DNA from 3 places in the Streptomyces sp. NPDC057617 genome. Region 3 is predicted to be linked to each of the others. Evidence: riboswitches for the same ligand, from Rfam matches in the RefSeq annotation. Region 3 holds a riboswitch; each other region holds the start of a gene.
The links. Region 3 has a riboswitch for thiamine pyrophosphate ahead of thiC (phosphomethylpyrimidine synthase ThiC). Riboswitches for the same ligand answer to the same signal wherever they lie in the genome.
Positions count from the first base shown of each region.

Region 1: it holds a riboswitch for thiamine pyrophosphate, as region 3 does, so the genes downstream of both, ACFU9P_RS16040 (thiamine ABC transporter substrate binding subunit) here and thiC (phosphomethylpyrimidine synthase ThiC) in region 3, are expected to answer to the same signal.
Region 2: it holds a riboswitch for thiamine pyrophosphate, as region 3 does, so the genes downstream of both, thiO (glycine oxidase ThiO) here and thiC (phosphomethylpyrimidine synthase ThiC) in region 3, are expected to answer to the same signal.

Region 1 is NZ_JBHVGV010000005.1:474,252-479,197, forward strand. It holds gene pyrH (UMP kinase) at 1-99, shown strand, start outside; gene frr (ribosome recycling factor) at 227-784, shown strand; gene ACFU9P_RS16030 (phosphatidate cytidylyltransferase) at 784-1,869, shown strand; gene rlmN (23S rRNA (adenine(2503)-C(2))-methyltransferase RlmN) at 1,993-3,099, shown strand; TPP riboswitch at 3,137-3,262, shown strand; gene ACFU9P_RS16040 (thiamine ABC transporter substrate binding subunit) at 3,346-4,491, shown strand; gene ACFU9P_RS16045 (ABC transporter permease) at 4,569-4,946, shown strand, end outside.
Region 2 is NZ_JBHVGV010000003.1:417,724-422,669, reverse strand. It holds gene ACFU9P_RS10765 (Rv2175c family DNA-binding protein) at 1-69, opposite strand, end outside; gene ACFU9P_RS10760 (NAD(P)/FAD-dependent oxidoreductase) at 239-1,486, opposite strand; TPP riboswitch at 1,595-1,708, shown strand; gene thiO (glycine oxidase ThiO) at 1,706-2,932, shown strand; gene thiS (sulfur carrier protein ThiS) at 2,929-3,147, shown strand; gene ACFU9P_RS10745 (thiazole synthase) at 3,154-3,951, shown strand; gene pknB (Stk1 family PASTA domain-containing Ser/Thr kinase) at 4,101-4,946, shown strand, end outside.
Region 3 is NZ_JBHVGV010000013.1:250,935-255,880, reverse strand. It holds gene ACFU9P_RS28870 (SsgA family sporulation/cell division regulator) at 1-343, shown strand, start outside; gene ACFU9P_RS28865 (YibE/F family protein) at 420-1,874, opposite strand; TPP riboswitch at 1,946-2,091, shown strand; gene thiC (phosphomethylpyrimidine synthase ThiC) at 2,084-3,958, shown strand; gene ACFU9P_RS28855 (hypothetical protein) at 4,077-4,946, opposite strand, start outside.

The sequences.
Region 1 (4,946 bases), on a different contig from region 3:
ATTCTTGTCTTCGAATTGCTGAAGGAAGGCAATATCGCGCGTGCGGTCAGGGGTGAGAAGATCGGCACGCTCGTGAGCGACCAGGGCACCCGGACCTGATCCGGGGCCGCCCCGTACGGGATGGACAGAGCCCTGCCGGTCGGACACCGTGCAGGAGTAGACGCGACGCAGGTTCCGACGGCCCGCTGAGCACGCCGGGCCCACTCAAGACACGCAGGAGCAAGTGGTGATCGAAGAGACCCTCCTCGAGGCCGAGGAGAAGATGGAGAAGGCCGTCCTGGTCGCCAAAGACGACTTCGCCGCGATCCGCACAGGACGGGCGCATCCAGCGATGTTCAACAAGATCGTGGCGGACTACTACGGTGCTCTGACCCCGATCAACCAGCTCGCCTCGTTCGCCGTGCCCGAGGCGCGGATGGCCGTGGTGACCCCGTTCGACAAGAGCGCCCTGCGCAATATCGAGCAGGCGATCCGCGACTCCGACCTCGGCGTCAACCCGAGCAATGACGGCAATATCATCCGGGTGGTGTTCCCCGAGCTGACCCAGGACCGCCGTAAGGAGTTCATCAAGGTCGCCAAGACCAAGGCCGAGGACTCGAAGATCTCGATCCGGGCGGTACGCCGCAAGGCCAAGGAGACCATCGACAAGCTGGTCAAGGACGGCGAGGTCGGCGAGGACGAGGGACGCCGCGCGGAGAAGGAGCTCGACGACACGACCGCGAAGTATGTCGCGCAGGTCGACGAGCTGCTCAAGCACAAGGAAGCCGAGCTGCTCGAGGTCTGATGAACGACTCTTCCCGGGGGGCCCCGTCAGCGGCCGGTTACTCCGGTTACACCGATTACTGGGGACCGGCCGACCACGGGGCCGCCCCGGCGGGTCCCGCGTACGACGCGCTGGACACACAGCAGACTCGGCCCATGCCCATCGTGCCCGACGGACCCGCCGGCGGCGGGGACCAGGATGACGACCGGAGGGCCGCTCGGCCGGGCGGCCCCCTGTTCCGTGACGAGACTCCACAGGAGCCCATGGGAGCGCCTCCGCCACCACCTCAGAAGAAGCGGGCAGGCCGTGATCTGCGCGCGGCCATAGGCGTGGGTCTCGGTCTCGGCGTGGTCGTCGCGGCGTCGCTCTTCATCGTCAAGGCCGTGTTCGTCGGAGTCGTCGCGGTCGCGGTGGTCATCGGGCTGTGGGAGCTGACCTCGCGGCTGGACGAGAAGAAGGGCATCAAGGCCCCGCTGGTCCCGCTGGCCGTCGGCGGCGCCGCGATGATCGTCGCCGGATATGTGCGCGGCGCCGAGGGAGCCTGGGTCGCGATGGCCCTGACGGCGCTCGCGGTGCTGGTCTGGCGGATGACCGCGCCGCCCGAGGGCTATCTGAAGGATGTCACCGCAGGGGTTTTCGCCGCCTTCTACGTACCGTTCCTGGCCACCTTCGTGGCGATGATGCTCAGGGCGGACGACGGGCCGTGGCGGGTGCTGATGTTCATGCTGCTGACAGTCGTCAGCGACACGGGCGCGTACGCGGTCGGCTGGCGCTTCGGTACGCACAAGCTCGCGCCGCGCATCAGCCCCGGCAAGACCAGGGAGGGGCTGGCGGGAGCCGTCGTCTTCGCCATGGTGGCCGGCGCGCTCTGCATGCAGTTCCTGATCCACGACGGAATCTGGTGGCAGGGGCTGCTGCTCGGACTGGCCGTCGCGGCCAGCGCGACGCTCGGCGATCTCGGCGAGTCCATGATCAAGCGGGATCTCGGTATCAAGGACATGGGCACGCTGCTGCCCGGGCACGGCGGCATCATGGACCGCCTCGACTCCCTGCTGCCCACGGCGCCGGTGGTCTGGCTGCTGCTGGTGATCTTCGTAGGCTCCTGATGTCTCGCAGGTTCCTGCCGAGCCAGGCCCGGTCAAGGGCCTGACCTGCGGCGATACCGTACGGGGGCCCGTTGTCCACAGGACAGCGGGCCCCTGCCGCATGTCTGCGACACTGGTTCCACCATGCCTGTACCTGGAGAACTGACATTTGTCGCGCCCCGCGGAGCCAAGAAGCCGCCGCGACACCTCGCCGACCTCACCCCCGCCGAGCGCCGCGAGGCCGTCGCCGCGATCGGCGAGAAGGCGTTCCGTGCCAACCAGCTTTCGCAGCACTACTTCGCGCGGTACGCACACGATCCGCAGCAGTGGACCGACATCCCGGCCGCCGCGCGCCAGAAGCTCGCCGCGGAGCTGGTGCCCGAGCTGATGTCGGTGGTGCGGCACATCTCGTGCGACGACGACACCACCCGTAAGACGCTGTGGCGGCTGCACGACGGCACCCTGGTCGAGTCGGTGCTGATGCGCTATCCGGACCGGGTCACGATGTGCATCTCGTCGCAGGCCGGCTGCGGGATGAACTGTCCCTTCTGCGCCACCGGACAGGCCGGGCTCGACCGCAATCTGTCCACCGCGGAGATCGTGCACCAGATCGTCGACGGGATGCGCGCGCTGCGCGACGGCGAGGTGCCCGGCGGCCCCTCCCGGCTGTCGAACATCGTCTTCATGGGCATGGGCGAGCCGCTCGCCAACTACAACCGGGTGGTCGGCGCGATACGCCGGCTGACCGACCCCGAGCCAGACGGTCTGGGTCTGTCCCAGCGCGGGATCACGGTCTCGACGGTCGGTCTGGTGCCCGCGATGCTGCGTTTCGCCGACGAGGGGTTCAAGTGCCGCCTCGCGGTCTCCCTGCACGCGCCTGACGACGAGCTGCGCGACACCCTCGTCCCGGTCAACACCCGCTGGAAGGTACGGGAAGTGCTGGACGCGGCCTGGGAGTACGCGGAGAAGTCCGGCCGCCGGGTCTCCATCGAGTACGCCCTCATCCGCGACATCAACGACCAGGCGTGGCGCGGCGACCGGCTGGGCCGGCTGCTCAAGGGCAAGCGGGTGCACGTCAATCTGATCCCGCTCAATCCGACCCCGGGATCGAAGTGGACGGCGTCACGCCCCGAGGACGAGAAGGCGTTCGTCGAGGCGATCGCGGCCCATGGCGTGCCGGTGACGGTACGGGACACCAGGGGCCAGGAGATCGACGGGGCGTGCGGGCAGTTGGCCGCCTCGGAGCGCTAGGAGGCCACGGGGTAATGTTGGCCTGAACGCATTGCATATGTTCCGACAGGGGAGCGCCACAGCGCTGAGAGTGTGGCACATGTCCGCGAGAGCGGGCAGCGGCCGCAGACCCTCTGAACCTCGCCCAGGTCATTCTGGGTAGGAAGTTCGGTCACCACTCAAGCTGTTGCGCCCTGCCCGGAGTCCGGCCGGTCCTGACTCCGGGCAGGGCCGCGTCTTCTCCTGGACTTCCCAGGAGGAAAACCAGTGAGCAGCACCACCAGTACAGCCGGCACCGTCACTGACAGAAGGACGGCCGCCCGCAGAAGGACGGCCGTCGCCGCGCTCGCCACCGCGCTCGGGGTCTCGGTCCTCGCCGCCTGCGGCGGGTCCGACGGCTCCGCGCCGTCCGGCGGCAGCGGCGGTACGGAGTCGAAGACCGTCACCCTCGTCAGCCACGACTCGTTCAACGCCTCGCCCGCCGTGCTCAAGGAGTTCACCCGGCGGACCGGCTACACGGTCAAGGTCCTGAAGAGCGGGGACGCGGGCGAGGCCCTCAACAAGGAGATCCTCACCAAGGGTTCGCCCCAGGGCGATGTCTTCTTCGGCGTCGACAACACCCTGCTCTCCCGCGCCCTCGACAACGGCCTGTTCACGCCGTACAAGGCCAAGGGTCTCGACCGCGTCGACACGGCCACCCAGCTCGACCGCGGCCAGAACCGGGTCACGCCCATCGACACCGGCGATATCTGCGTCAACTACGACAAGAAGTACTTCACGGACAAGAAGCTCGCGCCGCCGCAGTCGTTCGACGATCTGGTCAAGCCGCAGTACAAGGACCTGCTCGTGACGGAGAACGCCGCGACCTCCTCGCCCGGCCTCGGCTTCCTCCTCGGCACGGCCGCGCGGTACGGCGACAACGGCTGGCAGGACTACTGGAAGAAGCTCAAGGCCAACGGCGTGCAGGTCGTCGACAGTTGGGAACAGGCCTACAACGAGAACTTCTCGGGCTCGGCCGGCGGCAGAAAGGCCAAGGCCGACCGCCCGCTCGTCGTCTCGTACGCCTCCAGCCCGCCCGTAGAGGTCCTGTACGCCGAGCCGCAGCCGCAGCAGGCGCCCACCGGAGTCGCCACCGGCACCTGCTTCCGGCAGACGGAGTTCGCCGGGCTGCTCACGGGCGCGAAGAACGAGGCGGGCGGCAAGGCCCTGGTGGACTTCCTGATCAGCGACACCTTCCAGGCGGACATGCCGCTGAACATGTTCGTCAACCCGGTCGTCAAGAGCGTGAAGCTGCCCGAGCTGTTCACGAAGTTCGGCGCGACGGTCAGCGAGCCCGAGACCGTGGCACCCGACAAGATCGCCGCCAACCGTGAGCAGTGGATCCAGTCGTGGACCTCACTCGTGGTGAAGTAGCCGACAGGGCGGCGAGCCGGGCCCGGCCGGCTCGCCCCACCCCGAAGGGCCGCGCGAGTTCCGTCCGGCTCGTCCTCATGGCCGTACCCGTCGCGTTCTTCGCGGTCTTCTTCGCCTATCCCGTGACCGCGATCGTCGGCCGCGGCCTCAAGGCCGACGGCACCTGGCAGTTCGGCCGCGTCGGCGAGGTACTGAGCCGTCCCGACATCCTCGGTGTTCTCTGGTTCACCACCTGGCAGGCGCTCGCCTCCACCGCGCTCACCCTGCTGATCGCCCTGCCCGGCGCGTATGTCTTCGCACGCTTCGACTTCCCGGGCAGGCATCTGCTGCGCGCGGTGGTCACCGTCCCCTTCGTCCTGCCGGCCGTCGTGGTCGGCACGGCCTTCCTGGCGCTGCTCGGGCGCGGCGGACTGCTCGACGACCTGTGGGGCATACGGCTCGACACGACCGTCTGG
Region 2 (4,946 bases), on a different contig from region 3:
TTCCGCGATGTCGGGCAGGTGGAGCCAGGCGGGGACGAGAGCATCGATCTTTGCGTCAATCTCGGTCACACGACAAGCGTGCCATCCCGGACTGACAGACGCCACGAACCGGCTCCGGCCGGGGCAGCCCGCACGAACCGCCCGCGCCCGGCCCCGCCCGCACGACGGCCCGCCCGCACGGGCCGCGAACAGCAACGCCACCGAAACGTCTCAGAAGCCGCCTCCCCGTCGGTACGCCTCAGAGCACCGCTTTCCGCAGCGGTACGGACGGGTCCGCGGCCAGTGCCGGGTCCAGCCGGGCGCCCGCCTCGATCAGTTTCCGCCCCTGCGCCAGATCGCGGGGCCTGCCGACCGCGAGCAAAGCCACCAGCACCCCGTCCCGCAGCCACACCACCGACCAGGCGGCCTCCGCGGGACCGCCGCGCCACAGCAGGGTGTCCGCCGCCGCGTGATGCCCCGCGTACTGGACGAACCGGCCGAACTGCTCCGACCAGAAGTACGGCACCGGATCGTAGATCTGCTCGCTCTCGCCGACGGCCTGGGCGGCGACCGTACGCGGTCCCTGGAGCGCGTTGTCCCAGTGGTGGACGAGCAGCCGCTCGCCGTAGCGGGCGGAGGGGAAGGACGCGCAGTCGCCGACCGCGTACACATCGGGCAGCGAGGTCGCGAGCCGCTCGTCGGCGACGATCGCCCCGTCCGGGCCCAGCGCGATTCCGGAGCCCGCCAGCCAGTCGGTCGTGGGCCGCGCGCCTATGCCCACCACCACGGCCTCGGCGGAGAGCCGCCGGCCGTCCGCGAGGACCACCGTGCCCGGCTCGACGGCGGCGACCCGGGCGCCAGTGAGCAGTTCGGCGCCGCTCTCCGCGTACCAGTCCGCCATGGGAGCCGCCACCTCGGCCGGGAGGGCACCGGGCAGCGGCCGGTCCGCCGCCTCCACGACCGTCACGGCACACCCGGCCGCGCGGGCCGCCGTGGTGAACTCCGCGCCGATCCACCCCGCGCCGACGACCACGGTCCCGGCCCCCCGGTCCAGCACGGGCCGCAGCGCCTCGGCGTCGTCCAGGGTGCGCAGCAGATGGACACCGGGCGTGGCCGCGGTGCCCGGCAGGGCGACCGGCTCTGCGCCGGTGGCGATGACCAGCAGGCCGTACGGTACGGGCCCGGCCCCGGTGTCGACCTCCCGCGCGGCGGGGCGCAGTCCGGTCACCTCCACGCCGAGTCTCAGCTCGACCCCGAGCGCCGCGAAGTCGATGTCGTACGCCGGGCTGTCCGCCGTGCCCAGCAGCACCGCCTTGGAGAGCGGCGGCCGGTCGTACGGCGGGTGCCGCTCGGCGCCGATCAGGGTGACCGGGCCCTCGTACCCCTTCTCGCGCAGGGCCACGGCGGTCTGCACGCCCGCCATGCCCGCGCCGACGATGACGACGCCCGGCCGCGCGCGATGTGCCCGCTGTGCCGGGAGTTCCCGCTGCCTCTGCTGCTCGCTCACCCGATCACCATATGCAGCCGGTCAACCGCCGGGCGTACCCCGCCGGAGGTTCTCGCGGCTCCGGCGCGGCCTTACCGCGCGGCGGGCCGCGCGTTAGTCTGGCCGGTGACACTACCTCGCGGGAGTCCGGACGCACCGGACTGAGAGGGAGGCTGGAGCGGCCTCCGACCGTACGAACCTGATCCGGGTCATGCCGGCGAAGGGAGGGGCTGGACGCCCATGCAGTCACCCCATCCGTCATCCCATCCGCAGTCACCTCACCGGGGAACGGGGAGCGGTTCCGATGTCCTGGTCATCGGCGGCGGAATCATCGGCCTGGTCACGGCCTGGCGGGCCGCGCAGCGCGGGCTGAGCACCGTCGTCGCCGACCCCGGTCCGGGCGGCGGCGCCGCGCGGGTCGCGGCGGGCATGCTCGCCGCCGTCACCGAACTCCACCATGGCGAGCAGGTCCTGCTCCGGCTCAATATGGCCTCCGCGGAGCGCTATCCGGACTTCGTGGCCGAGCTGGAGGAGGCCAGCAGCCAGGAGACCGGCTACCGCGCCAGCGGCACGCTGGCCGTCGCCCTCGACACCGACGACCGCGCCGAACTGCGCGAACTGCACGATCTCCAGCGCCGCTCGGGGCTGGCCTCCGAGTGGCTCACGGGGCGCGAATGCCGGCGCCTCGAACCGATGCTCGCGCCGGGCGTACGCGGGGGCCTTCGGGTGGACGGCGACCACCAGATCGATCCCCGCCGGCTGGCCGCGGCGCTGGTCACGGCGTGCGAGCGGGCCGGGGTGGTCTTCCACCGGGCCCTGGCCGAACGGCTCTCGGTCGTACGGGACCGGGCCGCCGGCGCCGTACTGACGGGCGGGCGCGTGCTCGCCGCGGACCAGGTGGTGCTGGCCGCCGGCAGTCTGAGCGGGCGGCTGGCGGGCGTGCCGCACGAGATCCGGCCGCCGGTACGGCCCGTCAAGGGCCAGGTGCTGCGGCTGACCGTGCCGCGTCCGTATGCGCCGTTCCTGACCAGATCGGTACGGGCGGTGGTGCGCGGCAGCCATGTCTACCTGGTGCCGCGCGAGAACGGCGAGCTGGTGATCGGCGCCACCAGCGAGGAGCAGGGCTGGGACACCACGGTCACCGCGGGCGGGGTGTACGAATTGCTGCGCGATGCGCATGAACTCGTCCCCGGTATCACCGAGCTGCCGCTCACCGAGACCCTCGCCGGACTGCGGCCCGGCTCGCCGGACAACGCGCCGCTGCTGGGGCCGACCGCGCTGCCGGGACTGCATCTCGCGACCGGCCACTACCGCAACGGGGTGCTGCTCACGCCGGTCACCGGCGATGTGCTGGCCGAGGCGCTGACGACCGGCGAACTCCCGGAACTGGCCCGGCCGTTCACCCCGCGCCGCTTCACCTCCGTACCGCAGGACCTCACCTCCGTACCACGGGAGCTGACCGTATGAGCATCTCCGTCCGGGTGTCCGTCTCCGTGAACGGCGAGGCGCGCGACCTCGCCCCGGGCACCACGCTCGACGTCCTGGTCGCCGCGCTGACCCCCGCGCCCTCGGGTGTCGCGGCCGCCGTCAACGAGATGGTGGTGCCACGGGGGCGCTGGGCCGGAACGGTGCTCGGCGAGGGTGACCGGGTGGAAGTCCTGACCGCGGTCCAGGGGGGCTGAGCGGGGATGGCGGACGACCGGTTCACCATCGGCTCCACCGTGCTGGGCTCCCGGCTGATCATGGGGACGGGCGGGGCGCCGAGCCTCGACGTACTGGAACGCTGCCTGGTCGCCTCCGGCACCGAACTCACCACGGTCGCGATGCGACGCCTCGACCCCACGGTCCAGGGGTCCGTCCTGTCCGTACTCGGCTCCCTCGGCATCCGCGCCCTGCCCAACACGGCGGGGTGCTTCACGGCGGGCGAGGCGGTGCTCACGGCGCGGCTGGCGCGTGAGGCGCTCGGTACGGACTGGATCAAGCTGGAGGTGGTCGCGGACGAGCGGACGCTGCTGCCGGATCCGGTGGAGCTGCTGGACGCGGCGGAGACGCTGGTCGACGACGGGTTCACGGTGCTGCCCTATACGAACGACGATCCTGTGCTCGCCAGAAAACTGGAGGACGTGGGCTGCGCGGCGATCATGCCGCTGGGGTCGCCGATCGGTTCCGGTCTCGGCATCCGCAACCCGCACAACTTCGAGCTGATCGTGGAGCGGGCGGGGGTGCCGGTGATCCTGGACGCGGGGGCGGGTACGGCGTCGGACGCGGCGCTGGCGATGGAGCTGGGGTGCGCGGCCGTGATGCTGGCGTCGGCGGTGACGCGGGCGCGGGAGCCGGTGCTGATGGCGGAGGCGATGCGGCACGGGGTGGAGGCGGGGCGCCTGGCGTACCGGGCGGGCCGGATCCCCCGCCGGCACTTCGCGCGCGCGTCGTCGCCGACGGAGGGAATGGCGACGTGGGACCCGGAGCGCCCGGCGTTCTCGTGACGAGCACCCGGAAACAAGCCCGTCCGGCGATTGAGGACACAGCACAGCAAGCCCGTACGGCGATTGAGGACACAGCACAGCAAGCCCGTACGGCGATTGAGGACATGGGACCGCCACGGCGGCGCGGACGTGGCTCGTAGACTCAAGGGGTGGATACGAGCCTTCAGGATCCCATCGTCGGGCAGGTGCTCGACGGGCGTTACCGCGTGGACGCCCGTATCGCCGTCGGCGGCATGGCCACCGTCTACCGGGCCGTTGACACCCGTCTCGACCGGGTGCTCGCGCTCAAGGTCATGCACCCCGCCCTCGCCGCCGACGTGACATTCGTGGAGCGGTTCATCCGGGAGGCCAAGTCCGTGGCGCGGCTGGCGCATCCCAATGTGGTCGCGGTGTTCGACCAGGGCGCGCAAGGGGCGTACGTCTATCTGGCGATGGAGTACGTCGCCGGGTGCACGCTCCGCGACGTACTGCGCGAGCGGGGCGCGCTCCAGCCACGCGCCGCGCTGGACATCCTGGAGCCTGTGCTCGCCGCGCTCGGGGCCGCGCACCGCGCCGGGTTCGTCCACCGGGACATGAAGCCGGAGAACGTGCTGATAGGGGACGACGGCCGGGTCAAGGTCGCCGACTTCGGCCTCGTACGGGCCGTGGGCGATGTCACCAACACCACCGGCACAGTCCTCGGCACCGTGTCGTATCTCGCGCCCGAGCAGATCGAGTACGGCACCTCCGACCCCCGGGTCGACGTGTACGCCTGCGGGGTTGTCCTCCACGAAATGCTGACCGGCGCCAAGCCGCACTCCGGGGACACCCCCGCGCAGGTGCTCTACCGGCATCTGAACGAGGACGTTCCCGCGCCCTCGGCCGCCGTTCCCGGGCTCGCCGTGGAGCTGGACGAGCTGGTCGCGGCGGCCACCGCCCGTAACCCGGATCTGCGCCCCCACGACGCGGTCGCCCTGCTCGCCAGGGCCCGGGAGGCCCGCGCCACGCTCGGTGAC
Region 3 (4,946 bases):
GAGGGATCCCTACGCCGTGCGCATGACATTCCATCTGCCCGGCGATGCCCCTGTGACCTGGACTTTTGGCCGTGAGCTACTGCTCGACGGCATCAACACGCCGAGTGGCGACGGTGATGTGCATATCGCGCCGACCGAGCCCGAGGACCTCTCCGATGTCCATATCCGCCTCCAGGTCGGCGACGATCACGCGCTCTTCCGGGTCAGTGCCGCGCCGCTGGTGGCCTTCCTCGACCGTACGGACCGGCTGGTGCCGCTCGGGCAGGAGCGCACGCTCGGTGACTTCGAGGTCAATCTGGAGCAGGCGCTCGACCGCATCCTGGCCGGGGAGAACGCCGGCTGAGCCCGGTTGGACGGGGCCGTACGGGTGATCCTTCCCGGCGGCCGTTTCGCGGCCCCGGCCGGCGCTGAACGTACTGCTACTTCTTGCGGCGCCGGCCCTTGCCGCCGCCCAGCCCGCGCGCCGGTGCGCTCTGTACCGGCAGGGCAGGCCCTGTCTGCGGACTCGCCGGACCTGCCGGAGCTGCCGGGCCTGTCGTACCCGCCGGACCGGCCGGGCCTGTGGACCAGGGACCCGCCGTCCCGGGAGCCTGGGCCGGCGATACGGGAGGCGCCCCGTGTCCCGCCCGGTCGGCGGAGACCACCAGAGCCGCCAGCGCCGTGGTCACCGGCACCGACGCGACCAGACCGATCGAGCCCACCAGGGTCCGTACGATCTCCTCCGCCACCAGCTCACTGTTGGCGACCGTACCCACACCCGACTGCGCGATCGAGAAGAGCAGCAGCAGAGGCAGGGCGGCGCCCGCGTAGGCCAGGACCAGCGTATTGACCACCGAGGCGATATGGTCCCGGCCGATCCGGATACCCGCCCGGTAGAGGGCACGGGGCCCCATCGACGGATCCGCCTGATGCAGCTCCCAGACCGCCGAGGTCTGGGTGACCGTCACATCGTCGAGAACACCCAGCGAACCGATGATGACCCCGGCGAGCAGCAGTCCGCTCATATCGATCCCGGGATAGAGACCGTGGATCAGCCCGGTGTTGTCGTCGGTGTTGCCGGTCAGGCTCGCCCAGCCGATGAAGACCGACCCCAGCAGCCCGATCAGCAGCAGGGATACCAGAGTGCCGAGGACCGCGACCGAGGTACGGGCCGTCAGTCCATGGCACATATAGAGCGCGATCAGCATGATCGCGCTGGCCCCGATCACCGCCACGACCAGCGGATTCGAGCCCTGGAGTATCGCGGGCAGGATGAACAGCGTCAGCACGGCGAACGAGACCGCCAGCGCGACCAGCGCCATGACCCCGCGCAGCCGCCCCACCACGACCACAGCGAGCGCGAAGATCCCGGCCAGCAGGGCCATGGGGAACTTCCGGTTGACATCCGTCACCGAGTACTGGAGATCGCGGGGAGCGTCGGGTGCGTATGCCACCACAACGCCTTGTTTCACGTGAAACTGCCGCGGTGCGTCCGGCTGGACGATCTCGACGAAGGTCCGGCCCTTCTCCTTGCCGCTGGTGACTTCGATGGTGGCCTTCTTGCAGTCACCGGTCTGCTCCCGGTCCGCCTCGCGCCCCTGGGGTTTCGAGGTGTCACCGGTGGACGGGACCTGGGCGGCGTTCACGGACTTGCAGTCGACCTGCTGGATCTGCACCACCCGGCCCTGCTCGGTCTGCCGGTCGAAGCCCACCCCCGTACGTTCATGCGCCGGAGCGCCGCCCGGCCAGAGCACCACCAGACCGACGACCACCGCGGCCGCGAACGGGATCAGAACCGCCGCGATGACCTTGCGAAGGTGCTGGGAGACCGGCGCGGCGGGGCCATGACTGTGCGAGTGCCCGTGCGATTCATGGGTCTGCTGGGATGAGGTCACCGACCGATCATCGCAAGAAGCCTGAGGCCCTCTGTTCAGCACGCCGGATATGACGCTAGCGTGGGGGCACCTTTTGCACACGCGGGAGCTCGGAGCACCGGGCTGAGAGGGCGCTGACTGTGGCGTTCCGGGGAGTATCCCCTGGACCCCTGAGCTGCGCCGACCGCTGAACCTGTTACCGGGTAATGCCGGCGTAGGGAGTAGGTCTCATGACCGTTCAGGACGCACACACGCCTGCCTCCGATTCTGAAAACGAGTCTGGACATTCGAGCGAGGCTCATGGTTCGAGCCGGACTCAAAGGACTATCGGCTGGCACAAGGGATATGTCCAGGGCTCGCGCCCTGACCTCCAGGTTCCGGTCCGCCAGGTGCACCTCACCAACGGCCAGGACGTCACGCTGTACGACACCTCGGGTCCGTACACCGATCCGGCCGTCGAGACCGATGTACGCCGCGGTCTCGCGCCACTCCGGGAGAACTGGATCATCGGGCGGGGGGACACCGAGGAGTACGCGGGCCGGCCGGTCCGCCCCGAGGACGACGGGCTCAAGCACACGGCGCCGCGCGGCGGGCTGCGCAACCTCGACGCGGTCTTCCCCGGCAGGCCGCGCCAGCCGCGCCGGGCGCGGGCCGGACAGACCGTGACGCAGCTCTCGTACGCCCGGCGCGGGGAGATCACGCAGGAGATGGAGTACGTCGCGATCCGGGAGAACGTGTCCCCGGAGGTCGTGCGCGAGGAGATCGCCGCGGGCCGTGCCGTACTGCCGGCCAATGTCAATCACCCGGAGATCGAGCCGATGATCATCGGCAAGCGGTTCCTGGTGAAGGTCAACGCCAACATCGGCAATTCCGCGGTCACTTCCTCCATCGAGGAGGAGGTGGAGAAGATGACCTGGGCGACCCGCTGGGGCGCCGACACGGTCATGGACCTCTCCACCGGCCGCAATATCCACACCACGCGCGAGTGGGTGCTGCGCAACTCCCCCGTGCCGATCGGCACCGTGCCGCTCTACCAGGCGCTCGAAAAGGTCGACGGCAAGGCCGAGGAGCTGACCTGGGAGATCTACAAGGACACGGTCGTCGAGCAGGCCGAACAGGGCGTCGACTACATGACGGTCCATGCCGGGGTGCTGCTGCGGTACGTTCCGCTGACGGCGCGCCGCAAGACGGGCATCGTCTCGCGCGGCGGCTCGATCATGGCGGCATGGTGCCTCGCGCACCACAAGGAGTCGTTCCTGTACGAGAACTTCGAGGAGCTGTGCGAGATCCTCGCGGCGTACGACGTGACGTACTCCCTCGGTGACGGCCTGCGGCCGGGGTCCATCGCGGACGCCAACGACGAGGCCCAGTTCGCCGAGCTGCGCACGCTGGGGGAGCTGAACTCGACCGCCAAGCGGCTCGGCGTACAGACCATGATCGAGGGCCCGGGCCATGTCCCGATGCACAAGATCAAGGAGAACATCGACCTCCAGCAGGAGATCTGCGAGGAGGCGCCGTTCTATACGCTCGGCCCGTTGACGACCGATGTGGCCCCGGCGTACGACCACATCACCTCCGGCATCGGCGCGGCGATGATCGCGTGGTGGGGTACGGCGATGCTCTGCTACGTCACCCCCAAGGAGCACCTGGGGCTGCCGGACCGGGACGACGTCAAGACCGGTGTCATCACGTACAAGATCGCCGCGCATGCCGCGGACCTCGCCAAGGGGCACCCGGGGGCGCAGGCGTGGGACGACGCGCTGTCCGACGCCCGGTTCGAGTTCCGCTGGGAGGACCAGTTCAATCTGGCCCTGGATCCGGACACGGCCCGGGAGTTCCACGACGAGACGCTGCCGGCGGAGCCGGCGAAAACGGCGCACTTCTGCTCGATGTGCGGCCCGAAGTTCTGCTCGATGAAGATCTCGCAGGACATCCGGCGGCGGCACGGCGGCGAGTTCGAGAGCGACGGCGGCGGCGACGGTACGGGAAGCGCGGGCGAGGCGGGCGCAGCGATCGGGGCCGACGAGATCGAGGCGGGCATGGCGCAGAAGTCCAAGGAATTCGCCGCGGCCGGCAACCGGGTCTATCTGCCGCTGGCGGACTGAACCCGGCGGACTGAGGGCCGGCGGCCCTCCGGACCGAGCGCCGGGCCTGAGAGGCTACGCAGCCTCGGAGGCCGGACGACGGAACGGCGGGCCAACGGTGCCGGGCACCGGCCGGAGGTCACTCCGGTCGGTGGTCCGGGCCGCCGAAATCTGGGCTGGTGAAGTCCGGGCTGGTGAAGCTGGGGCGCTGGCCGGTGGTGGCGCCCTCGTCCGGGCTGCTGAAGTCCGGCCGGCTGTAGCCGATCTTGGGCAGGTGCTTGGCCGGCCGGACCGGTCCCGGGGCCGCCGGGTCCGCGCTCGGGTCGGCCAGAACGTCGCGCAGGAAGGGCAGGATGCCCCTCTCCAGCAGCGCATGGCGCCAGGCCTCCCGGGCCCGGGCCACCTCGTCGGGCAGCTCACCGCTCGGCGACTCCTCGGCCGGGAGCTGGGTCTTGCTGTTGCGCAGGGCCGTGACCAGCAGACCGATCGCGGCGGCCAGGATGCCCAGCGCGGTGATGGCACCGAAGAACCAGCCCACGGCCAGCAGGCTGTCCGCGAACGCGGGCGGTCGGCTGAGTGCCTTGAGGAGATAACCGACGAGCAGGAAGATCACCGCGGCGACGCCACCGAGGACCGGGACCAGCACCGTGATGATCGCCGTGAACCCCGCGCCGGATTCCGGTACTTCGGCCTCGGCCGGATCCAGCACGGAATCGCGCGCCGAGCCGGAGCGAGCCGCATCAGAACGAGCCGCATCAGAACGAGCCGCATCGGAGCGCGTCGAGTCCGAGCGGGCCGGGTCGGACCCCGCCGAGTCGGATCGTACGGAGCCGGCGCGGGCCGAAGCGGAAAGACCCGGCGAGCGGAACTCCTCGCGGATCTTCGTGTAGTGCTCGTACTCGGCGGCCGCGGCCGTGGTGATCCGCGCCGTGGACTTCAGGGCCATGGTGCGTAGCTGCTCGCTGGTGAGCCGCTCCCCGATCGCGGCGAGATCAGGGCGCTCGTGCGC